DNA from 2 places in the Saccharococcus thermophilus genome. Region 2 is predicted to be linked to the other one. Evidence: a T-box and tRNA genes for the amino acid it is inferred to sense, from the RefSeq annotation. Region 2 holds a T-box; the other holds one or more tRNA genes.
What was found. The T-box of region 2 lies ahead of ileS (isoleucine--tRNA ligase). A T-box ahead of a tRNA ligase gene usually reads a tRNA of that ligase, here a tRNA-Ile.

Region 1 (10,846 bases), 2.2 Mb from region 2:
CCCATGGAACCGCTCGTATCCATCATCGCAAGAACAACTGCTTTCGACTCTGGTTTTACCACTTCATTCCACGTTCTAAATCTTAAATCTTCACGATAAATCGGATAAAAACTTGGATTGCCATTCATCGCATTTCTCTTAAATGCGGCGAGCATCGTTCGTTTTTTATCGATATTCCCTGTTAAACCAGTACGGCGAATATCATTAAATTCGATGTGTTGTACAACGTTTTGATCCGCTTCTTTTCTTTTTAAATTCGGCAGCTCTAATTGGCTGAACAGCGCTTCCTCCAATTCCATCAGCGATACTTCTGCTTCATAATAGTCTTGACCTGGCAAGTCGCCAGCTTCTTGCCCTTTTCCAGGTCCCTGTCCCTCCCCAGCTCCTTCTTTTGCCACCACGTCGCCAACTTGGCTGTCTCCATCCCCTTGGCCGACATGTTTATTTTTCTCATAGTTATAACGAATTTTATATTCATCTAAAGAACGGATTGGAATTTTAATCACGTCGCGTCCGTTTGACATAATAATGCTTTCTTCGGTAATTAAATCCGGCAAATTATTTTTAATCGCTTCCTTGACTTTTTCTTGGTGACGCTTTTGATCATCATGTCCTTTCCGGTGGAGGGACCAGTCTTCTTTCGATACAACAAAGTTTCCTTTCATTTTTTCCCCTCCTCATCCAAAATAATTTTCACACTTTTTTCTTTTCAGCATATACTGATGTTGGCGTCAAAAAACATAATGGATAAGTGACAGTTTGTTTACTCTATCCTATGCAAAAAATCAAAATAATTGACAAATTATTACGAAAGTTACAAACTCAATTTTAAGTGGACAATCCCGATTTCTTCTGCATTTATGTCAAAATGAGGTGCAAAAAAGCATGCCTAATGGCTTTAGGCATGCTAGCGGTTTAACAGGCTGCCAACATAGCGGAGCAGTTCATTGGCAGACGTGGAATTATAGCCATATTCATCAATCAAGCGTGCCACAACCTCATTAATTTTCTTTAACTGTTGCTCATCTGGAGTTTTTGTAGAAGTGGTGATTTTTACAATATCTTTTAAGTCAGCAAATAATTTCTTTTGAATCGCTTCCCGCAGCCGTTCATGTGAATTGTAATCAAATCTTTGCCCTTTCCGTGCATAGGCAGAAATACGAATCAAAATTTCTTCCCGGAATGCCTTTTTCGCATTTTCGGAAATGCCGATTTGCTCTTCGATCGAACGCATCAGCTTTTCATCTGGATTCATTTCCTCGCCTGTCAATGGATCGCGCAGCTTCGTTTTATTGCAATATGCCTCTACATTATCCAAGTAATTGTCCATCAATGTTTTCGCCGACTCTTCATACGAGTAGACAAATGCTTTTTGCACTTCTTGCTTCGCAATTTCATCATATTCCTTTCGCACGAGTGAAATAAAGTTCAAATACCGCTCTTTATCCTCTTTCGAAATGGATGGATGCTGGTCAAGCCCCTCTTTGAGCGAGCGCAGTACATCTAGCGCATTAATCGATGGAACTTCTTTGCGAATGATGCAGGCGGAAATCCGGTTAATGACGTAGCGAGGATCAATTCCGCTCATTCCTTCATCCGGATGTTCTTTTTTCAATTCCTCGACATCAACTTCATTAAATCCTTCGAGCATTTCCCCGTCATACAGACGCATTTTTTTGATGAGATCGACATCCGGCCGTTTCGATTCTTTTAATCTTGTTAAAATCGTAAACATAGCGGCAATTCGCAGCGTATGCGGAGCAATGTGCACATCGGCGACATCGCTTTCGCGAATCATTTTTTCGTAAATCCGTTCCTCTTCCGATACGCGCAAGTTATACGGAATCGGCATGACAATAATCCGTGAATGAAGCGCTTCATTCTTTTTATTGGCGATAAACGAGCGATATTCCGTTTCGTTCGTATGGGCGATAATCAATTCATCAGCGCTTATTAACGCAAATCGTCCTGCTTTGAAATTTCCTTCCTGCGTTAAGGAAAGCAAATGCCAGAGAAACTTTTCATCACACTTTAACATTTCTTGAAATTCCATAATTCCGCGATTAGCTTTATTTAGCTCTCCGTCAAACCGATAAGCTCGTGGATCTGATTCTGAACCATATTCGGCAATGGTAGAAAAATCAATGCTTCCTGTAAGATCCGCAATATCCTGGGATTTCGGATCCGATGGGCTGAACGTCCCGATGCCAACGCGTTTATTTTCCGAGAAGAAAATTCTCTCTACCATGACATCTTCAATACGCCCGCCATATTCTTTTTCCAATCGCATCATGTTCAATGGTGAAAGTTCTCCTTCAATGCGGATCCCATATTCCCTATAAAAATCGTCACGTAAATGATGGGGAATTAAATGAAGCGGATCTTCGTGCATCGGGCAGCCTTTAATCGCATATACGGCACCGCGTTCTGTTTTCGAATACTCCTCTAGCCCCCGTTTTAGCAATGTAACAAGCGTTGATTTTCCACCACCGACAGGTCCCATTAGTAACAAAATCCGTTTGCGCACATCCAACCGTTTTGCCGCTGGATGGAAATATTCTTCCACCAGACGTTCGAGCGCTTCTTCTAATCCAAACAATTGATTGCTGAAAAATTTATACCGTTTTCTTCCGTTTACTTCCTCTACTCCTGCATCTTTAATCATATTATAAACGCGTGAATGTGCGGACTGAGCAATCCAAGGCTTTTCTTTCAAAATCTCTAAATACTCCGCAAACGTTCCTTCCCATCTTAACCGCTCTTCTTCTTCCCGATATCGTGCAATTTTCTTTAAAATATCCATAAAGGACCTCCTTATCCTTGATGTCTAACAGCAGGATTATTACAATGTATGCAAGGATGTCCTGTATCATTCGTTGCAAAAAAAATTTTGTCACATGGTTCCAACCGTGCTTCCATTCACAACGCTTGTCATATTCGCTATAATGAGAGATGGAGCCATCATTTCATAAAGGAGGAAGCAGGGATGCGTACATTGCTTGTATTAGGCGTCATGATCGCTTTCTTAACTGCCATCTTTACAGCTGGTTATGAAGATAAGCCAGGCGTAAAAAATTAACGCGGAAAAAAACGACCTCCGTTTCAGAAGGTCGTTTTTTTCATTAAAATAAACCGTTAAATTTTTGCTGGCGCAATGCTTCATACACCAAAATCGCCGCTGTATTGGATAAATTTAAGGAGCGGACTTTGTCGTTCATTGGAATGCGCAGGCAACGATCCATATTCGCCTCCAGCAAATCTTTCGGCAATCCCGTCGTTTCCCGGCCAAACACAAAGAAAAGATCTTTTTCGGTATCGCTAAAATCAAAGGAATCATAGTATTTTTTGCCAAACTTCGTAATAAAGTAAAATTCTCCGTGCGGATACTGTTCAAATAACTCATCTAATGAATCATAATAAGAAATATTAACATATGGCCAATAGTCGAGCCCTGCACGCTTTAGCATTTTATCATCCGTTGAAAAGCCGAGCGGACGAATCAAATGAAGCGCTGTGTCTGTTGCTGCACAGGTACGGGCGATATTTCCCGTATTTGCTGGAATTTCTGGCTGGTACAATACTACATGTAGTGGCATAGTTGCTTCACCTCAAACGATTTGATTATTTTCGGTCGATAATATGAAAAAACTTGTAGCGAATCTTTGGTGTGTACGCACTAGAATCTTCGTACGACCAGTAACGCATGCGGCTGTTGGTAGTATGTGCATTTACTAGCGGCATCCCATCTTTATCCTTCGCCACAACGATCGTCGAATGATCAAAACGGCCGTCCCCTTGAAAATCATAACAAATAACATCTCCAGCCATCAATTGTTCTGGTGACGATACTTCAACCGCTTGTAATCCAACACGTGATCCGCTTAAGTACCAACGGAAAGAATTTGCCACCGCCCAACTATAGCTCCAATTGTTGTTTTTGCACCACCATCCTTTGGCGCGATTTGGATATCCAGTCATCGGCGCTCCACCTGCGTATAAACATTGGGAAATAAAATTCGTGCAATCTACCTCAAACCGTGGAAACGCTGGATTGTAGTTGTTCCACCATGTTTCCGCATAACGCACCGCCTTTGCCCGATTATATTCATACGAAATTCGTTCATCCACTGGCATCTCGCGTTCTAAACGCGGAGAATCCATTCTCTCATCCGCTTTGCTCACCTTTTCATCCTTTATTAATTCTCCGTGCATAAAATACGCCTGTCTTTCCTCTATTTGCTCCTCCACATACATCTTGCTGCCATGCTTGATCAAAAACTGATAATGTGCGAGATAAGTAAGCCTTGCTTCGTTTTCCATTACATGCCTGCCTACAACTTGGCAATGGATCGTACAACGAACCATTTCCGCCCCGCGTTTTTCACATAGCTGCCGTTTTCTCTCCACCGCTTCTTCCATCATATCGTCCCTTATGGAAACAAATAGCTGCGCCCGCTTTGTAAGCAAATGTTGTAGTTGCTTTTTCACGCCGCTCCCCACTTTCTTTTTTTACTACCTTATGTGACGGAGGAGCGAAATTTTCCCTATTCTTTCGATGCTTGCAACAATTGCAGTCCTTTTTCTATTTCGGCAAGAACTTCCGGGTCTGTTTCTGTTTGGCTCGCTTCTTGTAAATCCACAATTACGCTTGTATCGCCAATTTTTCCGAGCGCCCATGCTGCCGTACCGCGAATGACCGGACGGCTGTCTTCTCTTAATAACTTTAACAAATGCGGGATAGCTGTTTTATCCTTATAATGTGCTAAAGCTAAAATGGCATTGCGTTGAATCGGTTTTTTCCCGCGCCACGATCCGGCAATCGGACCAAATTTTTCTTTAAATTCGCGGTTGCTGATATGCAAAAGCGGGATTAGCTTTGGTTTTGCTACTTCCGGATCTGGTTCCATCTCTGGGTGTAAGTGAAAATCTTTTCCCTTATTTTCCGGACAAACCATTTGGCACGTATCGCATCCATATAAACGGTTTCCAATTTTATCGCGAAACTCATCGGCTAAAAAGCCTTTCGTTTGCGTTAAAAATGCGATGCATCGCTGCGCATTTAACTGTCCGCCTTGCACAAGCGCTCCTGTCGGGCAAGCATCAATACACTTTGTGCACGTACCGCAGCGGCTCTCAATCGGTTCATCGGGGGGAAATGGAATATTGGTAATCATCTCTCCTAAATAAACAAAGGAGCCAAACTCGGGAGTAATAATGGAACAGTTTTTCCCGCTCCAGCCAATCCCTGCGCGCTCGGCAACAGCGCGGTCTGCCAGTTCCCCCGTATCTACCATGGATTTGACGCGGGCCTGTGGTACTTTTTCCAAAATAAATGCTTCTAATTTTTCAAGACGCTCCCGCAAAATATCGTGGTAGTCCTTCCCCCATGATGCCCGGCAAAAAATTCCTCTTCTTTCCGTCCTCGTGCCGCGGGGAGCGTTTTTCATTTTCGATGGATACGCCAAAGCAATGGCAATAATCGACTTTGCTTCCGGCAAAAGCAAGGAAGGATTTGTTCTCTTTTCAATATCCGGCTCTTCAAATCCCGATTGATATCCTAATTCCTGCTGGCGGCGTAACCGCTCCTTTAGCTCCACAAACGGATCTGCGCTGGCAAAGCCGATTTTATCAATTCCAATTGTTTTGCTATATGCAATAATCTCCTGTTTAAGTGCCACCACATTCATCGCAAGCCCTCCTTTCATCCAATCTCGTGATCTATGTTACAATAAAAGAAAAAAATCCGAGGTGAGAATGCATGGAAGCGATTGTTGCCAACACGCTTAAACAAATAATCCCCGAATTTAAAGTTGGGATTATCCGTTATCATCATATCGTCGTGGACGATTCTCCGCAAATGCTAAAAGGAAGACTCCAATTATTTCAAGAATCGATTTATTTTGATCTGCAGGAAACTGCTATTGCCGATATTCCTGAGTTAGCGGAATGGCGTAAAGTCTTTAAAACCATTGGTACGGACCCAAGCAGATACCGTCCTTCTTCTGAGAGTTTATATCGGCGGATTCAGAAGAAAAGTTTTATCTCAACGATTCATTCCGCAGCCGACGTAAATAATTTCTTTTCGCTGTATTATAAAATTCCAATCGGGATTTATGACCTCGATAAACTGGAAGGACCTATTACAATTGATATCGGAACCGAGCAAGATGAATATATGGCGATTAATGGGCGCACCGTCAACTTTTCCCGCAAACTCGTGTCGAAAGATATGCGCGGACCTTTCGGCAGTCCGATTGTCGATTCCGAGCGGACCGCTGTAACAAAAGAAACAAAAAACGCCTTGCAAATTGTCTATTTATTGCCTTCTACGCCACGAGAACAATGTGAAAGAATATTGGGGTCAATGAAAAACATGTTTTTTCAAATTCATGGCGGAGAAGCAACGTTTAAATTATTAATATAAAAATACAAAAAATAAAAAACGCAATGCCTCGTTCTTTTTTAGAAACGAAACACTGCGTTGTCCCCATAACCATTATTTGTAATGGAGCGGGTAATGAAAATCGAACCCGCAGTACCATGTTTCTTTTTTTAAATGAAACTAACATTATTATAACAGACAATGTAAGATATTGCAACGATAAAACGCAAAATTCGACAAATTTCGTTTTTCCTGCTATTCCTATTTTATACATAAAGGAGAAAAGAAGAAAAGCACCAGTTATTCCGGTGCTTTGATGACCCGTACGGGATTCGAACCCGTGTTACCGCCGTGAAAGGGCGGTGTCTTAACCACTTGACCAACGGGCCATGTTCGATGGCGGAGAAGGCGGGATTTGAACCCGCGCGCCGCAAAACTGCGACCTAACGGTTTAGCAAACCGTCCCCTTCAGCCACTTGGGTACTTCTCCGTATGGCTCCGCAAGTAGGATTCGAACCTACGACCTACCGGTTAACAGCCGGTTGCTCTACCGCTGAGCTATTGCGGAATAATAAAACGTAACAACAGATCGCCTTTAGCGTATCCTCTGCCTCTTCCTCTGCTAGCCATCTCCAAGAAGCTAGACACGTCAAAGTAACTCAGAGTGGATTCATGGATGTATTCTTCATCGGTAAGCGATTACGGGATAAAACGAACTTAACTATAGTTTAACTTACTACAAGATAAAATGCAATAGTGGGCCTAAGTGGACTTGAACCACCGACCTCACGCTTATCAGGCGTGCGCTCTAACCAGCTGAGCTATAGGCCCAAGAAAGCGGGTGATGGGAATCGAACCCACGAATGCCAGAGCCACAATCTGGTGCGTTAACCACTTCGCCATAGTCGCCACATTCTGGTGCCGGCTGCAGGACTTGAACCCGCAACCTACTGATTACAAGTCAGTTGCTCTACCAATTGAGCTAAGCCGGCATAACAACATTTATATATACCCTTAATTTTTTTGTGTCCCTTCCTCTGCCAGTTTATTCACAGATGTAGATGCGTCGGGACAACTCGCAGCATATTCACAGAAGCTTAGGCTCGTCTCTACCAATTGAGCTAAGCCGACATAGAGAATTTTGGAATGGCGGTCCCGACGGGACTCGAACCCGCGATCTCCTGCGTGACAGGCAGGCATGTTAACCACTACACTACGGGACCATATTGGTTGCGGGGGCAGGATTTGAACCTGCGACCTTCGGGTTATGAGCCCGACGAGCTACCGGACTGCTCCACCCCGCGACGATAAAAATAATTGAATTTAGAATGGCTTAATTAAATTCGTTGCCTCTTCCTCTACTAGCCAATTCAAAGGTGTCAAATGCGTCGAGGCAACTCGGAGTGGATTCTTTCGCTGTCCCTTCCTCTTCTAGCTGATTCAACGATGTTAGATGCGTCGGGACAACTCGTAGCATATTCACAGAAGCTTAGGCTCGTTGCTCCACCCCGCGACGATACAAAACCAAAACAGTTGTCCATTTCCTTTATGGCGGAGGAGGAGGGATTCGAACCCCCGCGCGCCTTGTGGCGCCTCTCGGTTTTCAAGACCGACCCCTTCAGCCAGACTTGGGTACTCCTCCAACATATTGAAAATATGGTGGACCTTGTAGGACTCGAACCTACGACCGGACGGTTATGAGCCGTCTGCTCTAACCAGCTGAGCTAAAGGTCCATTATAATGGCGGCGGAGGGGATCGAACCCCCGACCTCACGGGTATGAACCGTACGCTCTAGCCAGCTGAGCTACGCCGCCATGAACTAGTTAATGAAATGGTGGAGCCTATCGGGATCGAACCGATGACCTCCTGCGTGCAAAGCAGGCGCTCTCCCAGCTGAGCTAAGGCCCCATATTCACTAAAATCGGGAAGACAGGATTCGAACCTGCGACCCCATGGTCCCAAACCATGTGCTCTACCAAGCTGAGCTACTTCCCGCTATGGCGCGCTCGAGAGGATTCGAACCCCTAACCTTCTGATCCGTAGTCAGATGCTCTATCCAATTGAGCTACGAGCGCATGTGCCGAGGGCCGGACTCGAACCGGCACGGTAGTTACCTACCCCAGGATTTTAAGTCCTGTGCGTCTGCCAATTCCGCCACCCCGGCGAATGGTGGAGCGGAAGACGGGGTTCGAACCCGCGACCCCCACCTTGGCAAGGTGGTGTTCTACCACTGAACTACTTCCGCATACACCTAAGTATGCGGGTGGAGGGACTTGAACCCCCACGCCGTGAGGCGCCAGATCCTAAGTCTGGTGCGTCTGCCAATTCCGCCACACCCGCAAAGTGGTGAGCCATGGAGGACTCGAACCTCCGACCCTCTGATTAAAAGTCAGATGCTCTACCGACTGAGCTAATGGCTCATATATGAAATCAGGACACTCAGTATTTTTGTTGTCCCTTCCTCTACTAGCGAATTCAAAGGTGTCAAATGCGTCGGGACAACTCGCAGCAGATTCATCGAAGCTTAGGCTCGTTGCTTCCCCTGCTGAGCTAATGGCTCGTACATTATAGGGATGCCGGCTGCAGGACTTGAACCCGCAACCTACTGATTACAAGTCAGTTGCTCTACCAATTGAGCTAAGCCGGCATAAAAAACATTGATATATACCCTTAATTTTTTTGTGTCCCTTCCTCTACCAGTTTATTCACAGAAGTGGATGCGTCGGGACAACTCGTAGCATATTCACAGAAGCTTAGGCTCGTCTCTACCAATGAGCTAAGCCGGCATAGGATATATTTAAGTGGTGGCTCGGGACGGAATCGAACCGCCGACACAAGGATTTTCAGTCCTTTGCTCTACCGACTGAGCTACCGAGCCATATACATTTTCGAACTTTTATTCGTTGCCTCTTCCTCTACTAGCTAAGTTTATGTTCTGTGTCCCTTCCTCTTCTAGCTGATTCAATGATGTTAGATGCGTCAGGACAACTCGTAGCATATTCATGGAAGTATTGCTCGTCGCTACCGAGCCAAATCAGTCATACAATCGTGGTGGAGGATGACGGGATCGAACCGCCGACCCCTTGCTTGTAAGGCAAGTGCTCTCCCAGCTGAGCTAATCCTCCATATAAACTTGCCTAGCGACGACCTACTCTTGCAGGGGCGCTGGCCCCAACTACCATCGGCGCTGGAGAGCTTAACTTCCGTGTTCGGGATGGGAACGGGTGTTTCCTCTCCGCTATAGTCACTAGGCAAACGATGGACAAATTTTATTATAATGGAACTATATTCATTGTCAAGAGGATTTCATTCCTTCAAAACTAGATAACCGTCTGTTTGGAAGAAGCCAGACGTCTGCGCTTTTCGTGGTGTCTAGCTCCGGAGGTACCTACGCTTTTCATGATGTCTAGCTCCGGTGCCTAGCTCTCTTGCGCCAAATAACCTTCTCCCTTGAGGTGCAAGCACCTCAGCGGGCGAAGAACATTTGGCTTCGAGAGCTAAGCGCGGCACCTCCGCTTTTCGTGTGGTTAAGTCCTCGATCGATTAGTATCCGTCAGCTGCACGTGTCGCCACGCTTCCACCTCGGACCTATCGACCTCGTCATCTTCGAGGGATCTTACTCGCTTGACGCGATGGGAAATCTCATCTTGAGGGGGGCTTCACGCTTAGATGCTTTCAGCGCTTATCCCTTCCGCACATAGCTACCCAGCGGTGCCCCTGGCGGGACAACTGGTACACCAGCGGTGCGTCCATCCCGGTCCTCTCGTACTAAGGACAGCTCCTCTCAAATTTCCTGCGCCCGCGACGGATAGGGACCGAACTGTCTCACGACGTTCTGAACCCAGCTCGCGTACCGCTTTAATGGGCGAACAGCCCAACCCTTGGGACCGACTACAGCCCCAGGATGCGATGAGCCGACATCGAGGTGCCAAACCTCCCCGTCGATGTGGACTCTTGGGGGAGATCAGCCTGTTATCCCCGGGGTAGCTTTTATCCGTTGAGCGATGGCCCTTCCATACGGAACCATCGGATCACTAAGCCCGACTTTCGTCCCTGCTCGACCTGTCCGTCTCGCAGTCAAGCTCCCTTGTGCCTTTGCACTCTACGAATGATTTCCAACCATTCTGAGGGAACCTTTGGGCGCCTCCGTTACCTTTTGGGAGGCGACCGCCCCAGTCAAACTGCCCACCTGACACTGTCTCCCACCCCGATCAGGGGTGCGGGTTAGAATTTCAATACCGCCAGGGTGGTATCCCACCGGCGCCTCCACCGAAGCTGGCGCTCCGGCTTCCCAGGCTCCCACCTATCCTGTACAAGCGATACCAAAATTCCATATCAGGCTGCAGTAAAGCTCCACGGGGTCTTTCCGTCCTGTCGCGGGTAACCTGCATCTTCACAGGTAGTATAATTTCACCGGGTCTCTCGTTGAGACAGTGCCCAAGTCGTTACACCTTTCGTGCGGG
Region 2 (10,846 bases):
TAAAGCGGAACGTATTGCGAATTTTACGATACACTTCCGACACTTGTTTTAAAATGCTGTCGGAAATGCGGACGTCGGCTTGATAGTCGACGGAAGCAACCCAAAGCCGCAAAATATCGGCGCCTAGCTGTTCCATTACTTTGGCCGGCACGACCACATTGCCGAGCGATTTGCTCATTTTCCGTCCTTCGCCGTCAAGAACGAATCCGTGGCTCAATACCGCTTTATACGGCGCTTTTCCGGTCACGGCGACCGCCGTAGACAGCGACGAGTTAAACCAGCCGCGGTATTGGTCCGAACCTTCTAAGTATAAATCGGCCGGGCGCTGCAAATCCTCACGTTCCAAAAGAACCGCTTGATGGGAAGAACCAGAATCAAACCATACATCCATAATGTCTGTTTCTTTCGTAAAGATGCCGTTCGGGCTGGACGGATGGGTAAATCCTTCCGGCAACAAGTCTTTTGCTTCGCGTTCAAACCAAACGTTCGAACCGTATTGGCGGAATAAATTCGATACGTGTTCGATCGTTTCATCGGTAATAATCGGCTCGCCGTTTTCCCCATAAAAGACTGGAATCGGCACACCCCATGCGCGCTGGCGGGAAATGCACCAGTCGCCGCGGTCGCGAATCATATTATGGATGCGGACTTCCCCCCACTCTGGGATCCATTTTGTTTCTTTAATAGCTTCGAGCAATTCATCGCGAATTTTATCGATGGATGCAAACCATTGTGTCGTGGCACGGAAAATCGTCGGCTGTTTCGTGCGCCAGTCGTGCGGATACGAGTGCGTGATAAATCCAAGCTTTAACAACGCGCCGACTTCTTCTAATTTTTGTGTAATGGCTTTGTTTGCTTCATCGTAAAACATTCCTTCAAAGCCTGGCGCTTCGCTCGTCATATAGCCGCGTTCGTCAACCGGACAGAGCACATCCAGACCGTATTTCTGCCCAACGATGAAGTCGTCTTCCCCATGTCCAGGCGCGGTGTGAACACAGCCCGTACCGGCGTCAGTCGTTACATGCTCGCCGCAGACGACCAAAGAATCGCGGTCATAAAACGGATGTTTGGCCACGACGTACTCTAAATCTTTTCCTTTGACCGTTTTTGCCACATTCCACTCATTCCAGCCGATTTCTTTGGCAACCGCTTCTAGCAATGCGGCGGCAACAACGTATTTTTGGCCGTTTGTTTCGACGACTTGATAGTCTAAATCCGGATGAACCGCGATCGCCAAGTTGGCCGGAATCGTCCATGGCGTGGTCGTCCAGATGACGATTTTTTCGTCTCCGTCCAATACGCCTTTTCCGTCTTTAACCGGAAATGCAACATAAATCGATGGCGAACGTTTGTCTTTATACTCAATTTCCGCTTCTGCCAATGCCGATTCGCTTGACGGAGACCAATAAACCGGCTTTAAGCCTTTATAAATCAGCCCTTTTTTCGCCATTTCGCCAAACACTTTAATTTGTTGGGCTTCATATTCCGGCTTCAGCGTAATATACGGGTTTTCCCAGTCGCCGCGCACGCCAAGGCGCTTAAATTGCTCGCGCTGGTTGTCAATTTGTTCGTACGCATATTGTTCGCAAAGCTTGCGGAATTCCGCAACGCTCATCGATTTGCGGTCGATGCCTTTTTTCGCGAGCGCCGTTTCAATCGGCAGGCCGTGCGTATCCCAGCCTGGGACATATGGTGCGCAATAACCGCTCATTGATTTATAACGGACGATAATATCTTTTAAAATTTTATTTAATGCATGCCCCATATGAATATCGCCGTTGGCATACGGCGGCCCGTCATGAAGCACAAACAACGGACGGCCTTTTGTCCGTTCCTGCACTTTACGGTAAATGTCCATTTCTTCCCATTTCTTTTGCATTTCCGGCTCGCGTTTTGGCAAATTGCCACGCATTGGAAAGTCAGTCTGTGGCATTAACAACGTTTCTTTGTAATCCATATTCATTCCTCCTTCAATTGTATGATCTATCACCCTATCATCCATATCGAATTTTCATCATATAAGCGGATGATCGTTTTTCCGCGGCGCACCGCCCCCGCCAACCATGGCGGAAAAGCATGCCCTGTTATTTTGCGAGACGCTGAAAAACGGAAAAACCGCCCTCTCCCAAAAAGGGACGAGAACGGTCTCGCGGTACCACCCTTATTGACTATGTATACCATAGCCCACTTTGCATTCGTAACGTGAATGACGCGCCATGGCCTACTTTTCCGTTCGGCATGGAACTCCAGGGTGATCTTCACTCTTTCGCTTATGCCAGGCTTCCACCATCCCCAGCTCGCTGTAATAAGCGGTGAAAGAGCTACTGTCCCTTTCATCGTAAGTACATATGTCCGTTTTATTGGATATTATATGCGAAAAAATCGGCTGCCGTCAAGATTGCGACAGCTCTTCCTTTTTTTCCGCGTCCATTTCCGGGACTTCATATTCCATTAAATCATCCCAGTCGTTGCTATTAAGCATTTCGAGCTGCGCTTCGACAAGCATGCGGAAACGGGTGCGAAGCACTTTCGACTGCCGCTTTAAGTCTTCAATTTCCATCACGATTTTCCGCGACTTTGCCAGCGCCTCGCTAATGATGCGCTCCGCGTTTTTCTCCGCCTCTTTGATGATGAGCTTCGCTTCTCTTTCCGCGCTGCGCTTTATTTCTTCCGCCGTTTCTTGGGCGACGAGAATCGATTTGTTCAATGTTTCCTCAATATTGGTGAAGTAATTGAGCTTTTCCGTCAATTCCGCTACCTTTTCTTCCAGCTGCTTTTTTTCGCGAATCACCATTTCGTAGTCTTTAATCACTTGATCAAGAAACTCATTGACTTCATCTTCATCATAACCGCGAAATCCACGGCTAAATTCTTTATTATGAATATCTAATGGCGTTAAAGGCACAACGGCCACCTCCGTTTGCATAGTTCCTTTCCTTATCATTCGACATTTTTCTATAAATTCCTGCCATTATTCGATTATTTTTGCAGACCGATGCGGACAAGCCACTTCTCTTTTTTTGTCTTCCCTTCAATGTCCATGATTTTACAGCGGCCAAATCCGCGTGCCGAAAGAACATCTCCTTGCCCGCATTCAAAATGTGCCTGCTCGACTACTTTCCAATTTACTTTGACAAGCCCGTTTTCAATGGCGGATTGCATTTTCTGCCGCGAGACGCGAAAAGCTTGGGACAAGATCGCGTCTAACCGCAATGACGAAACGGTAATCAACGCATCTTGCCACGTTTCTTCCAGCATTATGATGTCTGAAAGCGGCTTTTTTTCTAATGAAACAGTCGCTTTGCCAATCGCGTGCAAATGGAGGCGAATATACTCTGCCACTTCATTTGCCGCAAGAAATTGTATTTGTTCCTCCTTGCGCAAAATATCGCCAAATTTTCCACGCCTTAAACCAAGCGACATCAGCGCCCCTAACACTTGCCGATGCTCTAAGCTGACAAATTTGCTCGCATAACGGACTTCAAATAAGGCAATTTCATAATCCTCTTCTCTCGGCTGAAAATACGGCGGGTACAGAAGCGCCCGCTTCCGCTCCACAAACGGGGCGCCGCCAAAAAAGGAAACGCGGACTTCGTCATCGCGGCCGATCACGCTTTGGACAATCTGCTGCTCACGCGGGTCTAAAAAGTCGGTAAGCTTAGGCGCGTACTGGCGCTTAACTGCTTCTTGCCACTCGAGCACCTGGTCAATAAAATGATGCTCCTCTTTGCGAAAATGCTGGTATATTTCCATTGATTCACTCCTAACTTTCATGAAGAAAGGAACCCTCTTTCTGGATTCCTTACACTAAATTTAACATATTAAACAAGGCATGCAGTCCTCTTGTGGCAAATTCCAACACTAAGAAAGCAATGATCGGAGAAACATCAATCATCCCAATCGGCGGAATAATGCGGCGAAACGGTTCTAAATACGGCTCGCAAATCACCGCCAGCATTTGTCCAAATTTGGTGTCACGGGCGTTAGGAAACCATGACATCAGAATGTAAATAATGAGCGCATACGAATAAATTTGAATCAATGTCGTCAAAAACCAAAGCAAGCTGTCCATAAACGGCTACCACCTCTTTATTGTTCTATCGTCCTCGTTATCAATCGAAATCGAGCCACTTACATCGACGTTATCTGGCGTGCATAAAAAAATTTTCGTACCGACTTGCTGAATGTCACCGCCGATGGCATAAACCGTGCCGCTTAAGAAGTCGACGATTCGCTTCGCCTGCTCGTGCTGAATTCGCTGCAAATTGACAATCACCGCGCGCCGGTTTTTTAAATGGTCTGCAATCTCCTGCGCCTCCGCATATGCCCGTGGCTCAATTAACACCACCTTCGATGACTTTTGCACGCTTTGCAAGCTTACGACATTCCCTTTTGCATTTCCTTTTGCAAGCGGCTGCTCCTCTTCTTGCCCGTATTCCTCTTCATATTCTTCTTCATACTCCTCATAATCTTCCTCTAAAAAATAATCTTTAAATTTTTTCATTAACCCCATCGATTCCACCTCCTAAAATTGTTTGCCGACTAGCGATGTGCCAAGCCGAATAAATGTTGCGCCTTCTTCAATGGCAATCACATAATCATTGGACATTCCCATTGACAATTCCGTACATGGCGCATTGGCAATCTGTAATGCTTGTACATTTTCTTGCAATAATTTTAATTGACGGAAACACGCCCGCAATACCGCCTCATCATCGGTATAAGGCGCCATCGTCATTAAGCCAACCACTTGAATATGGGAAAAATCGCTCAGCTGCTCAATAAAAGGAATGACTTCCTCTACAGCTAGTCCATGTTTCGTCGCTTCGCCAGAAACATTCACTTGCACAAAGCATTTCATCGGCTTTGTCGCCCGCTTTTCAATTTCTTTCGCCAGCGACATGCGATCCAACGAATGGATATAGTCGACTTTATCAATGATATTTTTTACTTTTCGCGACTGCAAGGTGCCGATAAAATGCCATGTCGGTTTGTCGCCCAACACGCTATATTTTTGCAGCAGTCCATCATCGCGGTTTTCACCTAAATCGGTAATGCCGGCTTCTAGCGCCTCGCGCGCCCGCTCTACACTTACATATTTCGTTACGGCGACGATGCGAATGTCGGCAGGGTCGCGTCCGGCACGCTGGCACGCTGCTTCAATGTTTTCGCGAATTATTGCTAAATTGTCGCGGACCGTCATTATTTTTCCTCCTTCCTGCCGATAAACGCCATCATTCTTCCCGTTTTGCCTTGATCGCGGCGATGGGAGAAAAACAAATGATCGGCACAGCTTGTGCAGTATGAAGAAACATAAATATGGTCTTTGCGGATTCCAGCCTTCATTAGCAACATCTGATTCAACGCTTTTAAATCAAGCGCATATTGGCCAGGGCTTACTTGCCGATACACAAGCGGCTGTTCTCCTTGCAAAACGCGATCAACATGTATGATCACGCGATCGTCGACAACATAGCAGCAAGCACCAATCGAAGGACCGACCGCCACATAGATGTCGGCAAGCGGAATATGTTCGCGCTCGTGCCAAAGCCGGATCATTTCTCCGGCAATATTTTTTACCGTTCCTTTCCAGCCGGCATGGGCAAGCCCGATCATACCGTATTTTGGCGCCATAAAATAAAGCGGTACGCAATCAGCAAAGCATAAAGCAAGCAACAATCCTGCTTCGTCTGTATATAAACCGTCCGCGTCCGCTATGGCGGATGGATGATCTGTCACCCCTCTTCCGCTTTGGCTAGCCGTTACCTTTTCAATACGAACGCCATGTATTTGCTCGCAACAAATCCACCGCTCGAGCGGAAATTGCAGCAAATCCGCCAAACGCTGGCGGTTGCGGACAACGACAGCACGGTCGTCGCCGACATGTAGCCCCAAATTGAATGTCGCAAACGCGCCGCTGCTCATTCCACCTTGTTTGGTCGTAAAGCCAGCCGTTACTTCCGAGAACGGATACGACGATTGCAGTAACAGCAGCTCCTTGTCTACTTGTTGAAAAATGTCAGGCATTTTCGTCAACCTCATGCTTTTTTGTTGATTTTTATCACTTTTTTTCCTATTTTATCATAGTTTGCTTAAACGTGATAACCATTATTTATCATTTAGCGTAAACGTAAGCATCCATCTCTACTCACTGTCATGCAAACGTACTAAAATAACGTCCGCGCCAATTTTGACGATATTTTGCCACGGGATGACAATTGCTTCTTCGCGTCCGAATAAACCGAGCATTTTTCCCGCTCCTAAAATGATTAACGAGCGGATTTTTCCTGTCTCTAAATCGATATCGATATCGCCAATATTTCCTAGTTTCTTGCCGTTTGCTACATTGACGACGTCTTTCGATTGAAATTCGGAAATTCTCATCATTGTAAATCCCCCGCTTTCTTCTCTTATTCATAACTATATGAATATGTGTAACAGCTTATGTAAAAAAGAAAAGAGCTGCCAGCAGCAGCTCTTATACTTGAATGTTTTTGTTCATTTGCCGAATCGCCGCTTTTTCCAACCGCGATACTTGCGCCTGGGAAATTCCAATTTCTTCGGCCACTTCCATTTGCGTTTTTCCTTGAAAAAAACGTTTGCGGATAATCATTTTTTCCCTTTCGTTAAGGCGCCGCAATCCTTCTTTTAGTGCGATTTCTTCGATCCATTGGCTGTCCCGGTTGCGTTCGTCGCTTAATTGGTCCATCACGTAAATCGGATCGCCGCCATCATTATAAATCGGTTCAAATAAGGAAACAGGGTCTTGAATCGCATCGAGCGCAAACACCACTTCTTCATGTGGAACGCCCAGTTCCTTCGCAATTTCTTCTGTCGTCGGTTCTTTCGATGTCTCACTCATCATCCTTTCGCGCACTTGCAACGCTTTATAGGCAATATCGCGCAATGAGCGGGAGACACGGATTGGATTATTATCGCGCAAATATCGGCGAATTTCGCCGATAATCATCGGTACTGCATATGTGGAAAATTTTACATTTTGACTTAAATCAAAGTTATCAATCGATTTCATAAGTCCGATACAGCCGACTTGAAATAAATCGTCGACAAACTCTCCGCGGTTATTAAAACGCTGAATCACGCTTAACACAAGACGTAAATTACCATTCACTAATTTTTCTCTTGCCTCCAAATCCCCTTCTTGCATTCGTTTAAACAGTTCACGCATTTCTTCGTTTTTCAATACTGGAAGCTTGGATGTGTCTACGCCGCAAATCTCAACTTTGTTTCTTGTCAAGTTGTTCCCTCCTATCAGGAGATGCTAAGTCGTCAGTTTTCAGTATCCCCTGCGGAAGGAAAAATATGCACTTCTGTCCAATGCATAAAAAAGCGACGATCAAACGAATCGCCGCCGTTTTACATCATCTTATTGAATTCCTTGCGAAGCCGCTTAATAATTCGCTTCTCTAATCGCGATATGTAAGATTGGGATATGCCAAGCAAATCGGCAACGTCTTTTTGCGTTTTTTCTTCTCCACCTGAAAGCCCAAAGCGAAGTTCCATAATTTGCTTTTCGCGCTCGTTAAGCTGGTGCAGTGCATTAAATAAAAGACGCCGATCAACATCTGCTTCCAAATCTTTTGTAATTACATCATCTTCTGTGCCAAGCACATCCGACAATAGCAATTCATTGCCATCCCAATCAATGTTTAACGGTTCATCAAACGATACTTCGGCACGGACTTTATTATTGCGCCGCAAATACATTAATATCTCATTTTCAATGCAGCGGGACGCATAGGTGGCCAGTTTAATTTTTTTCTCCGGGTTAAACGTATTTACCGCTTTAATCAATCCGATCGTTCCGATGCTAATTAAATCTTCAATATTAATTCCTGTATTTTCAAACTTACGCGCGATATAGACAACAAGCCGTAAATTGCGCTCAATAAGCAGTGATCTTGCCGTTTCGTCCCCGGCAGAAAGCTTTTCGATCAACATTTCTTCCTCTTCTTTTGTCAATGGCGGGGGCAGCGCCTCACTGCCGCCGATATAATATACTTCATCCGTTTTAATTCCTAACTTCGCCAATAGTTTATAGAAAAAATACGTGATGCGAATTTTCCATGTTTTCATGAAAATCCCCCTTCTAAATTAATAAAAAGTGAGTATGATATAGTAACGAATTATGAAGCAGTAAGCTTTCTTCCCCTTTGCACCATTTTCGGATGTATAATGCACTCGTATTCTCCATCTGTGGACAATTTTGTTTCGTTTAATCCGACGAGCCCTTTTTCGACTTCAAGCCATTGCCTTTCATAGAAAATCATAATGCGGTCCGGTTTCACCGCTATTAAAAATTGCTGCTCGCTTCCGACAACCCGGTACGGGATGATGCGCAGCCGATGCATCCACTTTTCAAACACGGGATGATTCGGCCCATCCAGCGCTGTTTCCAGCCGCAGCTGTTGCACTAATTCCTCTGGCAGCACTTCTTTTACTTTTTCCATCTCCACAATCATGACCGGTATTTTCGATATGGGGTCGTATAGCTGATTGCCGCTGTCAATCAGTCCTTTTAATGAAAGCGGCCTGCCGTCAAATACAATAACGACGTCCACAATATGCTCAAACCGCAGCTTTTTTTCGCGAAGTCCATTGATGCGTGCGCGGGAAAACAGCCATAATGCTGGAAATCCGACTAAAACAAACATCCAGCTGACCGGGTCGCCGACACCGAGCGAATATGTTGTCAGCATGCCGCGGTGAATATCAATTTCCCGCTGTAAAAAATAATGCACTGCGACCATACCTCCACCGACGGTAAAGGTGGCAAAGTAAAACGCAAATAAATTTTCTAAAAAATACCTGATACGCTTAAACCCGAAAGCGGTGAAAACGATCAGAAAGGAACAGAACACCTTTATGACAGGGTGCTGAACATACAAAGAAAACGGAGTAAACATCATAACAACAAGCAGGGAGCCAATAAACGCCCCGGCAAGCACCCGCCACCACACGACATCCCTCTTTAGCATGATCGCCGTCAGCCAAAGTAGCAGAGCGTCAAAGCACAAATTTAACAACCAAATAACATCTAAATAAACGGCCAACCAAATAGCCTCCTTTTTCTTACACCAAACAAGCAGTTTCTGAAAATAGTATATAGTACATCTTATTGGAAAGTCTGTCAATTTATGATGATGAAAAACAGGAATTTTTGTCAAAGAAACAAGAAAAGCGGAGGCGGCTCAATTTCGCCTAAAAGCGGCCCGCGTCCTGCGGGCAACGGCGAAATGTCGCCATCCTGGCTCCGCGAAACGCGCTAAGGAGAAGATTATTTTCATGTAAAACCGATTGGTTGGAGATCAGCCACGGAAAAAAAAAGAGCACGAACCATAAAAGATTCGCGCTCTTTCATTTAACGGCGGCGATTGCGATTGCGGAGAAACGCAGGAATATCAAGCGGATCTTCGACTTGCGCCGAACGCAAAGCCGCGTAATCTTGTGGTGCTTCTTCGCGCTTTTCCCGCTTCGGCGCAGGGGTTACTTTCGGAATGGTGCCGATTCCGATCCGCGATGGGCGCGACTGCGAAGCTACATTTTCATTAAATCCTGTCGCAATCACCGTCACGATAATTTCATCTTTTAAGTTTTCGTTAATCACGGAACCGAAAATCATGTTCACATCTTGATCGGCTGCCGATGCCACGATATCAGCGGCTTCTTGCACTTCATAAAGGCTTAAATTCGTCCCGCCGGTAATGTTCATCAATACCCCTTGGGCGCCGTCAATCGACGTTTCTAACAGCGGGCTCGAAATCGCTTTTTTCGCTGCCTCCGCCGCCCGGTTTTCGCCGCTGGCAATCCCGATGCCCATCAACGCCGATCCTTTTTTGGACATAATCGTTTTCACATCGGCAAAGTCCAAGTTAATTAAACCTGGCACAGCAATTAAATCAGAAATGCCTTGCACCCCTTGGCGCAGAACGTTGTCAGCTTCGCGGAATGCCTCCAACATCGGCGTGTTTTTATCGACGATTTCTAAGAGGCGGTCGTTCGGAATGACAATGAGCGTGTCGACGGCTTCTTTCATCGCCGCGATTCCGCTGGCTGCCTGTGTCGCCCGCTTCCGCCCCTCGAATGTAAACGGACGGGTAACTACCCCAACGGTCAATGCGCCTAATTCACGAGCGATTTGGGCAATGACCGGAGCAGCTCCGGTTCCCGTTCCCCCGCCCATTCCGGCTGTCACAAACACCATATCGGCGCCCTTTAGCGCTTCTTCAATTTGTTCCTTGCTTTCTTCTGCCGCTTTTTTTCCAACTTCCGGATTCGCACCTGCTCCTAAGCCGCGCGTTAATTTCGCCCCAATTTGCAGCTTTGTCGGTGCTTTCGATAAATTTAACGCCTGTGCGTCTGTATTGACCGCAATAAACTCCACACCTTGTACACCATGTTCAATCATCCGATTGACGGCGTTGTTGCCGCCGCCGCCAACCCCAATCACCTTAATCGTTGCCATCTGATCAATCGTAGTGTCAAACTCCAACATGACTAAATCCTCCCAAATTCAATCTCTATTCAAAGAAATATCCGAAAAATCTTTTCACCTTTTTCCCAATATTCGCTTCTTTCTTTTTCTGTTTCGGCTGTTGCTTTTGCGGCTGCCTTTCTACCGGCTCCGCCACGGTAGCAGCAACCGGAACCGATTTTCCCTGCAGCATCGCCTGCCGATAAGCAAACTTAATTAATCCGACTCCTGTCGTATATTGAGGATCGCGAACGCCTATATAATCAGGCATCGCAATGCGGACGCTGCTTCCTAATACGACATGAGCCAACTCCAATATTCCCGGCATATTGGCGACACCGCCTGTAAGCA

Region 1: it has a tRNA-Ile gene. The T-box ahead of ileS (isoleucine--tRNA ligase) is inferred to sense a tRNA for this amino acid. The anticodon was not compared.

Annotation. Positions count from the first base shown of each region.
Region 1 covers NZ_JAASRS010000001.1:2,831,629-2,842,474, forward strand. Annotated here, with positions in the region: gene yhbH (sporulation protein YhbH) at 1-665, opposite strand, end outside; gene BDD39_RS14680 (PrkA family serine protein kinase) at 908-2,803, opposite strand; gene trmL (tRNA (uridine(34)/cytosine(34)/5-carboxymethylaminomethyluridine(34)-2'-O)-methyltransferase TrmL) at 3,123-3,596, opposite strand; gene BDD39_RS14690 (amidase domain-containing protein) at 3,622-4,488, opposite strand; gene queG (tRNA epoxyqueuosine(34) reductase QueG) at 4,545-5,687, opposite strand; gene BDD39_RS14700 (B3/B4 domain-containing protein) at 5,759-6,424, shown strand; tRNA gene BDD39_RS14705 (tRNA-Glu) at 6,700-6,771, opposite strand; tRNA gene BDD39_RS14710 (tRNA-Ser) at 6,780-6,872, opposite strand; tRNA gene BDD39_RS14715 (tRNA-Asn) at 6,876-6,950, opposite strand; tRNA gene BDD39_RS14720 (tRNA-Ile) at 7,140-7,213, opposite strand; tRNA gene BDD39_RS14725 (tRNA-Thr) at 7,299-7,374, opposite strand; tRNA gene BDD39_RS14730 (tRNA-Asp) at 7,530-7,605, opposite strand; tRNA gene BDD39_RS14735 (tRNA-Met) at 7,610-7,686, opposite strand; tRNA gene BDD39_RS14740 (tRNA-Ser) at 7,932-8,024, opposite strand; tRNA gene BDD39_RS14745 (tRNA-Ile) at 8,040-8,116, opposite strand; tRNA gene BDD39_RS14750 (tRNA-Met) at 8,124-8,197, opposite strand; tRNA gene BDD39_RS14755 (tRNA-Ala) at 8,216-8,291, opposite strand; tRNA gene BDD39_RS14760 (tRNA-Pro) at 8,305-8,378, opposite strand; tRNA gene BDD39_RS14765 (tRNA-Arg) at 8,382-8,458, opposite strand; tRNA gene BDD39_RS14770 (tRNA-Leu) at 8,462-8,547, opposite strand; tRNA gene BDD39_RS14775 (tRNA-Gly) at 8,554-8,628, opposite strand; tRNA gene BDD39_RS14780 (tRNA-Leu) at 8,642-8,723, opposite strand; tRNA gene BDD39_RS14785 (tRNA-Lys) at 8,728-8,803, opposite strand; tRNA gene BDD39_RS14790 (tRNA-Thr) at 8,958-9,030, opposite strand; tRNA gene BDD39_RS14795 (tRNA-Phe) at 9,186-9,261, opposite strand; tRNA gene BDD39_RS14800 (tRNA-Val) at 9,433-9,508, opposite strand; rRNA gene rrf (5S ribosomal RNA) at 9,519-9,635, opposite strand; rRNA gene BDD39_RS14810 (23S ribosomal RNA) at 9,907-10,846, opposite strand, start outside.
Region 2 covers NZ_JAASRS010000001.1:668,970-679,815, reverse strand. Annotated here, with positions in the region: gene ileS (isoleucine--tRNA ligase) at 1-1,957, opposite strand, end outside; T-box leader at 2,129-2,346, opposite strand; gene BDD39_RS03650 (DivIVA domain-containing protein) at 2,393-2,905, opposite strand; gene BDD39_RS03645 (YlmH family RNA-binding protein) at 2,980-3,753, opposite strand; gene BDD39_RS03640 (YggT family protein) at 3,803-4,072, opposite strand; gene BDD39_RS03635 (cell division protein SepF) at 4,079-4,513, opposite strand; gene BDD39_RS03630 (YggS family pyridoxal phosphate-dependent enzyme) at 4,526-5,203, opposite strand; gene pgeF (peptidoglycan editing factor PgeF) at 5,203-6,027, opposite strand; gene BDD39_RS03620 (YlmC/YmxH family sporulation protein) at 6,145-6,387, opposite strand; gene sigG (RNA polymerase sporulation sigma factor SigG) at 6,479-7,258, opposite strand; gene sigE (RNA polymerase sporulation sigma factor SigE) at 7,378-8,097, opposite strand; gene spoIIGA (sigma-E processing peptidase SpoIIGA) at 8,148-9,074, opposite strand; gene ftsZ (cell division protein FtsZ) at 9,383-10,516, opposite strand; gene ftsA (cell division protein FtsA) at 10,542-10,846, opposite strand, start outside.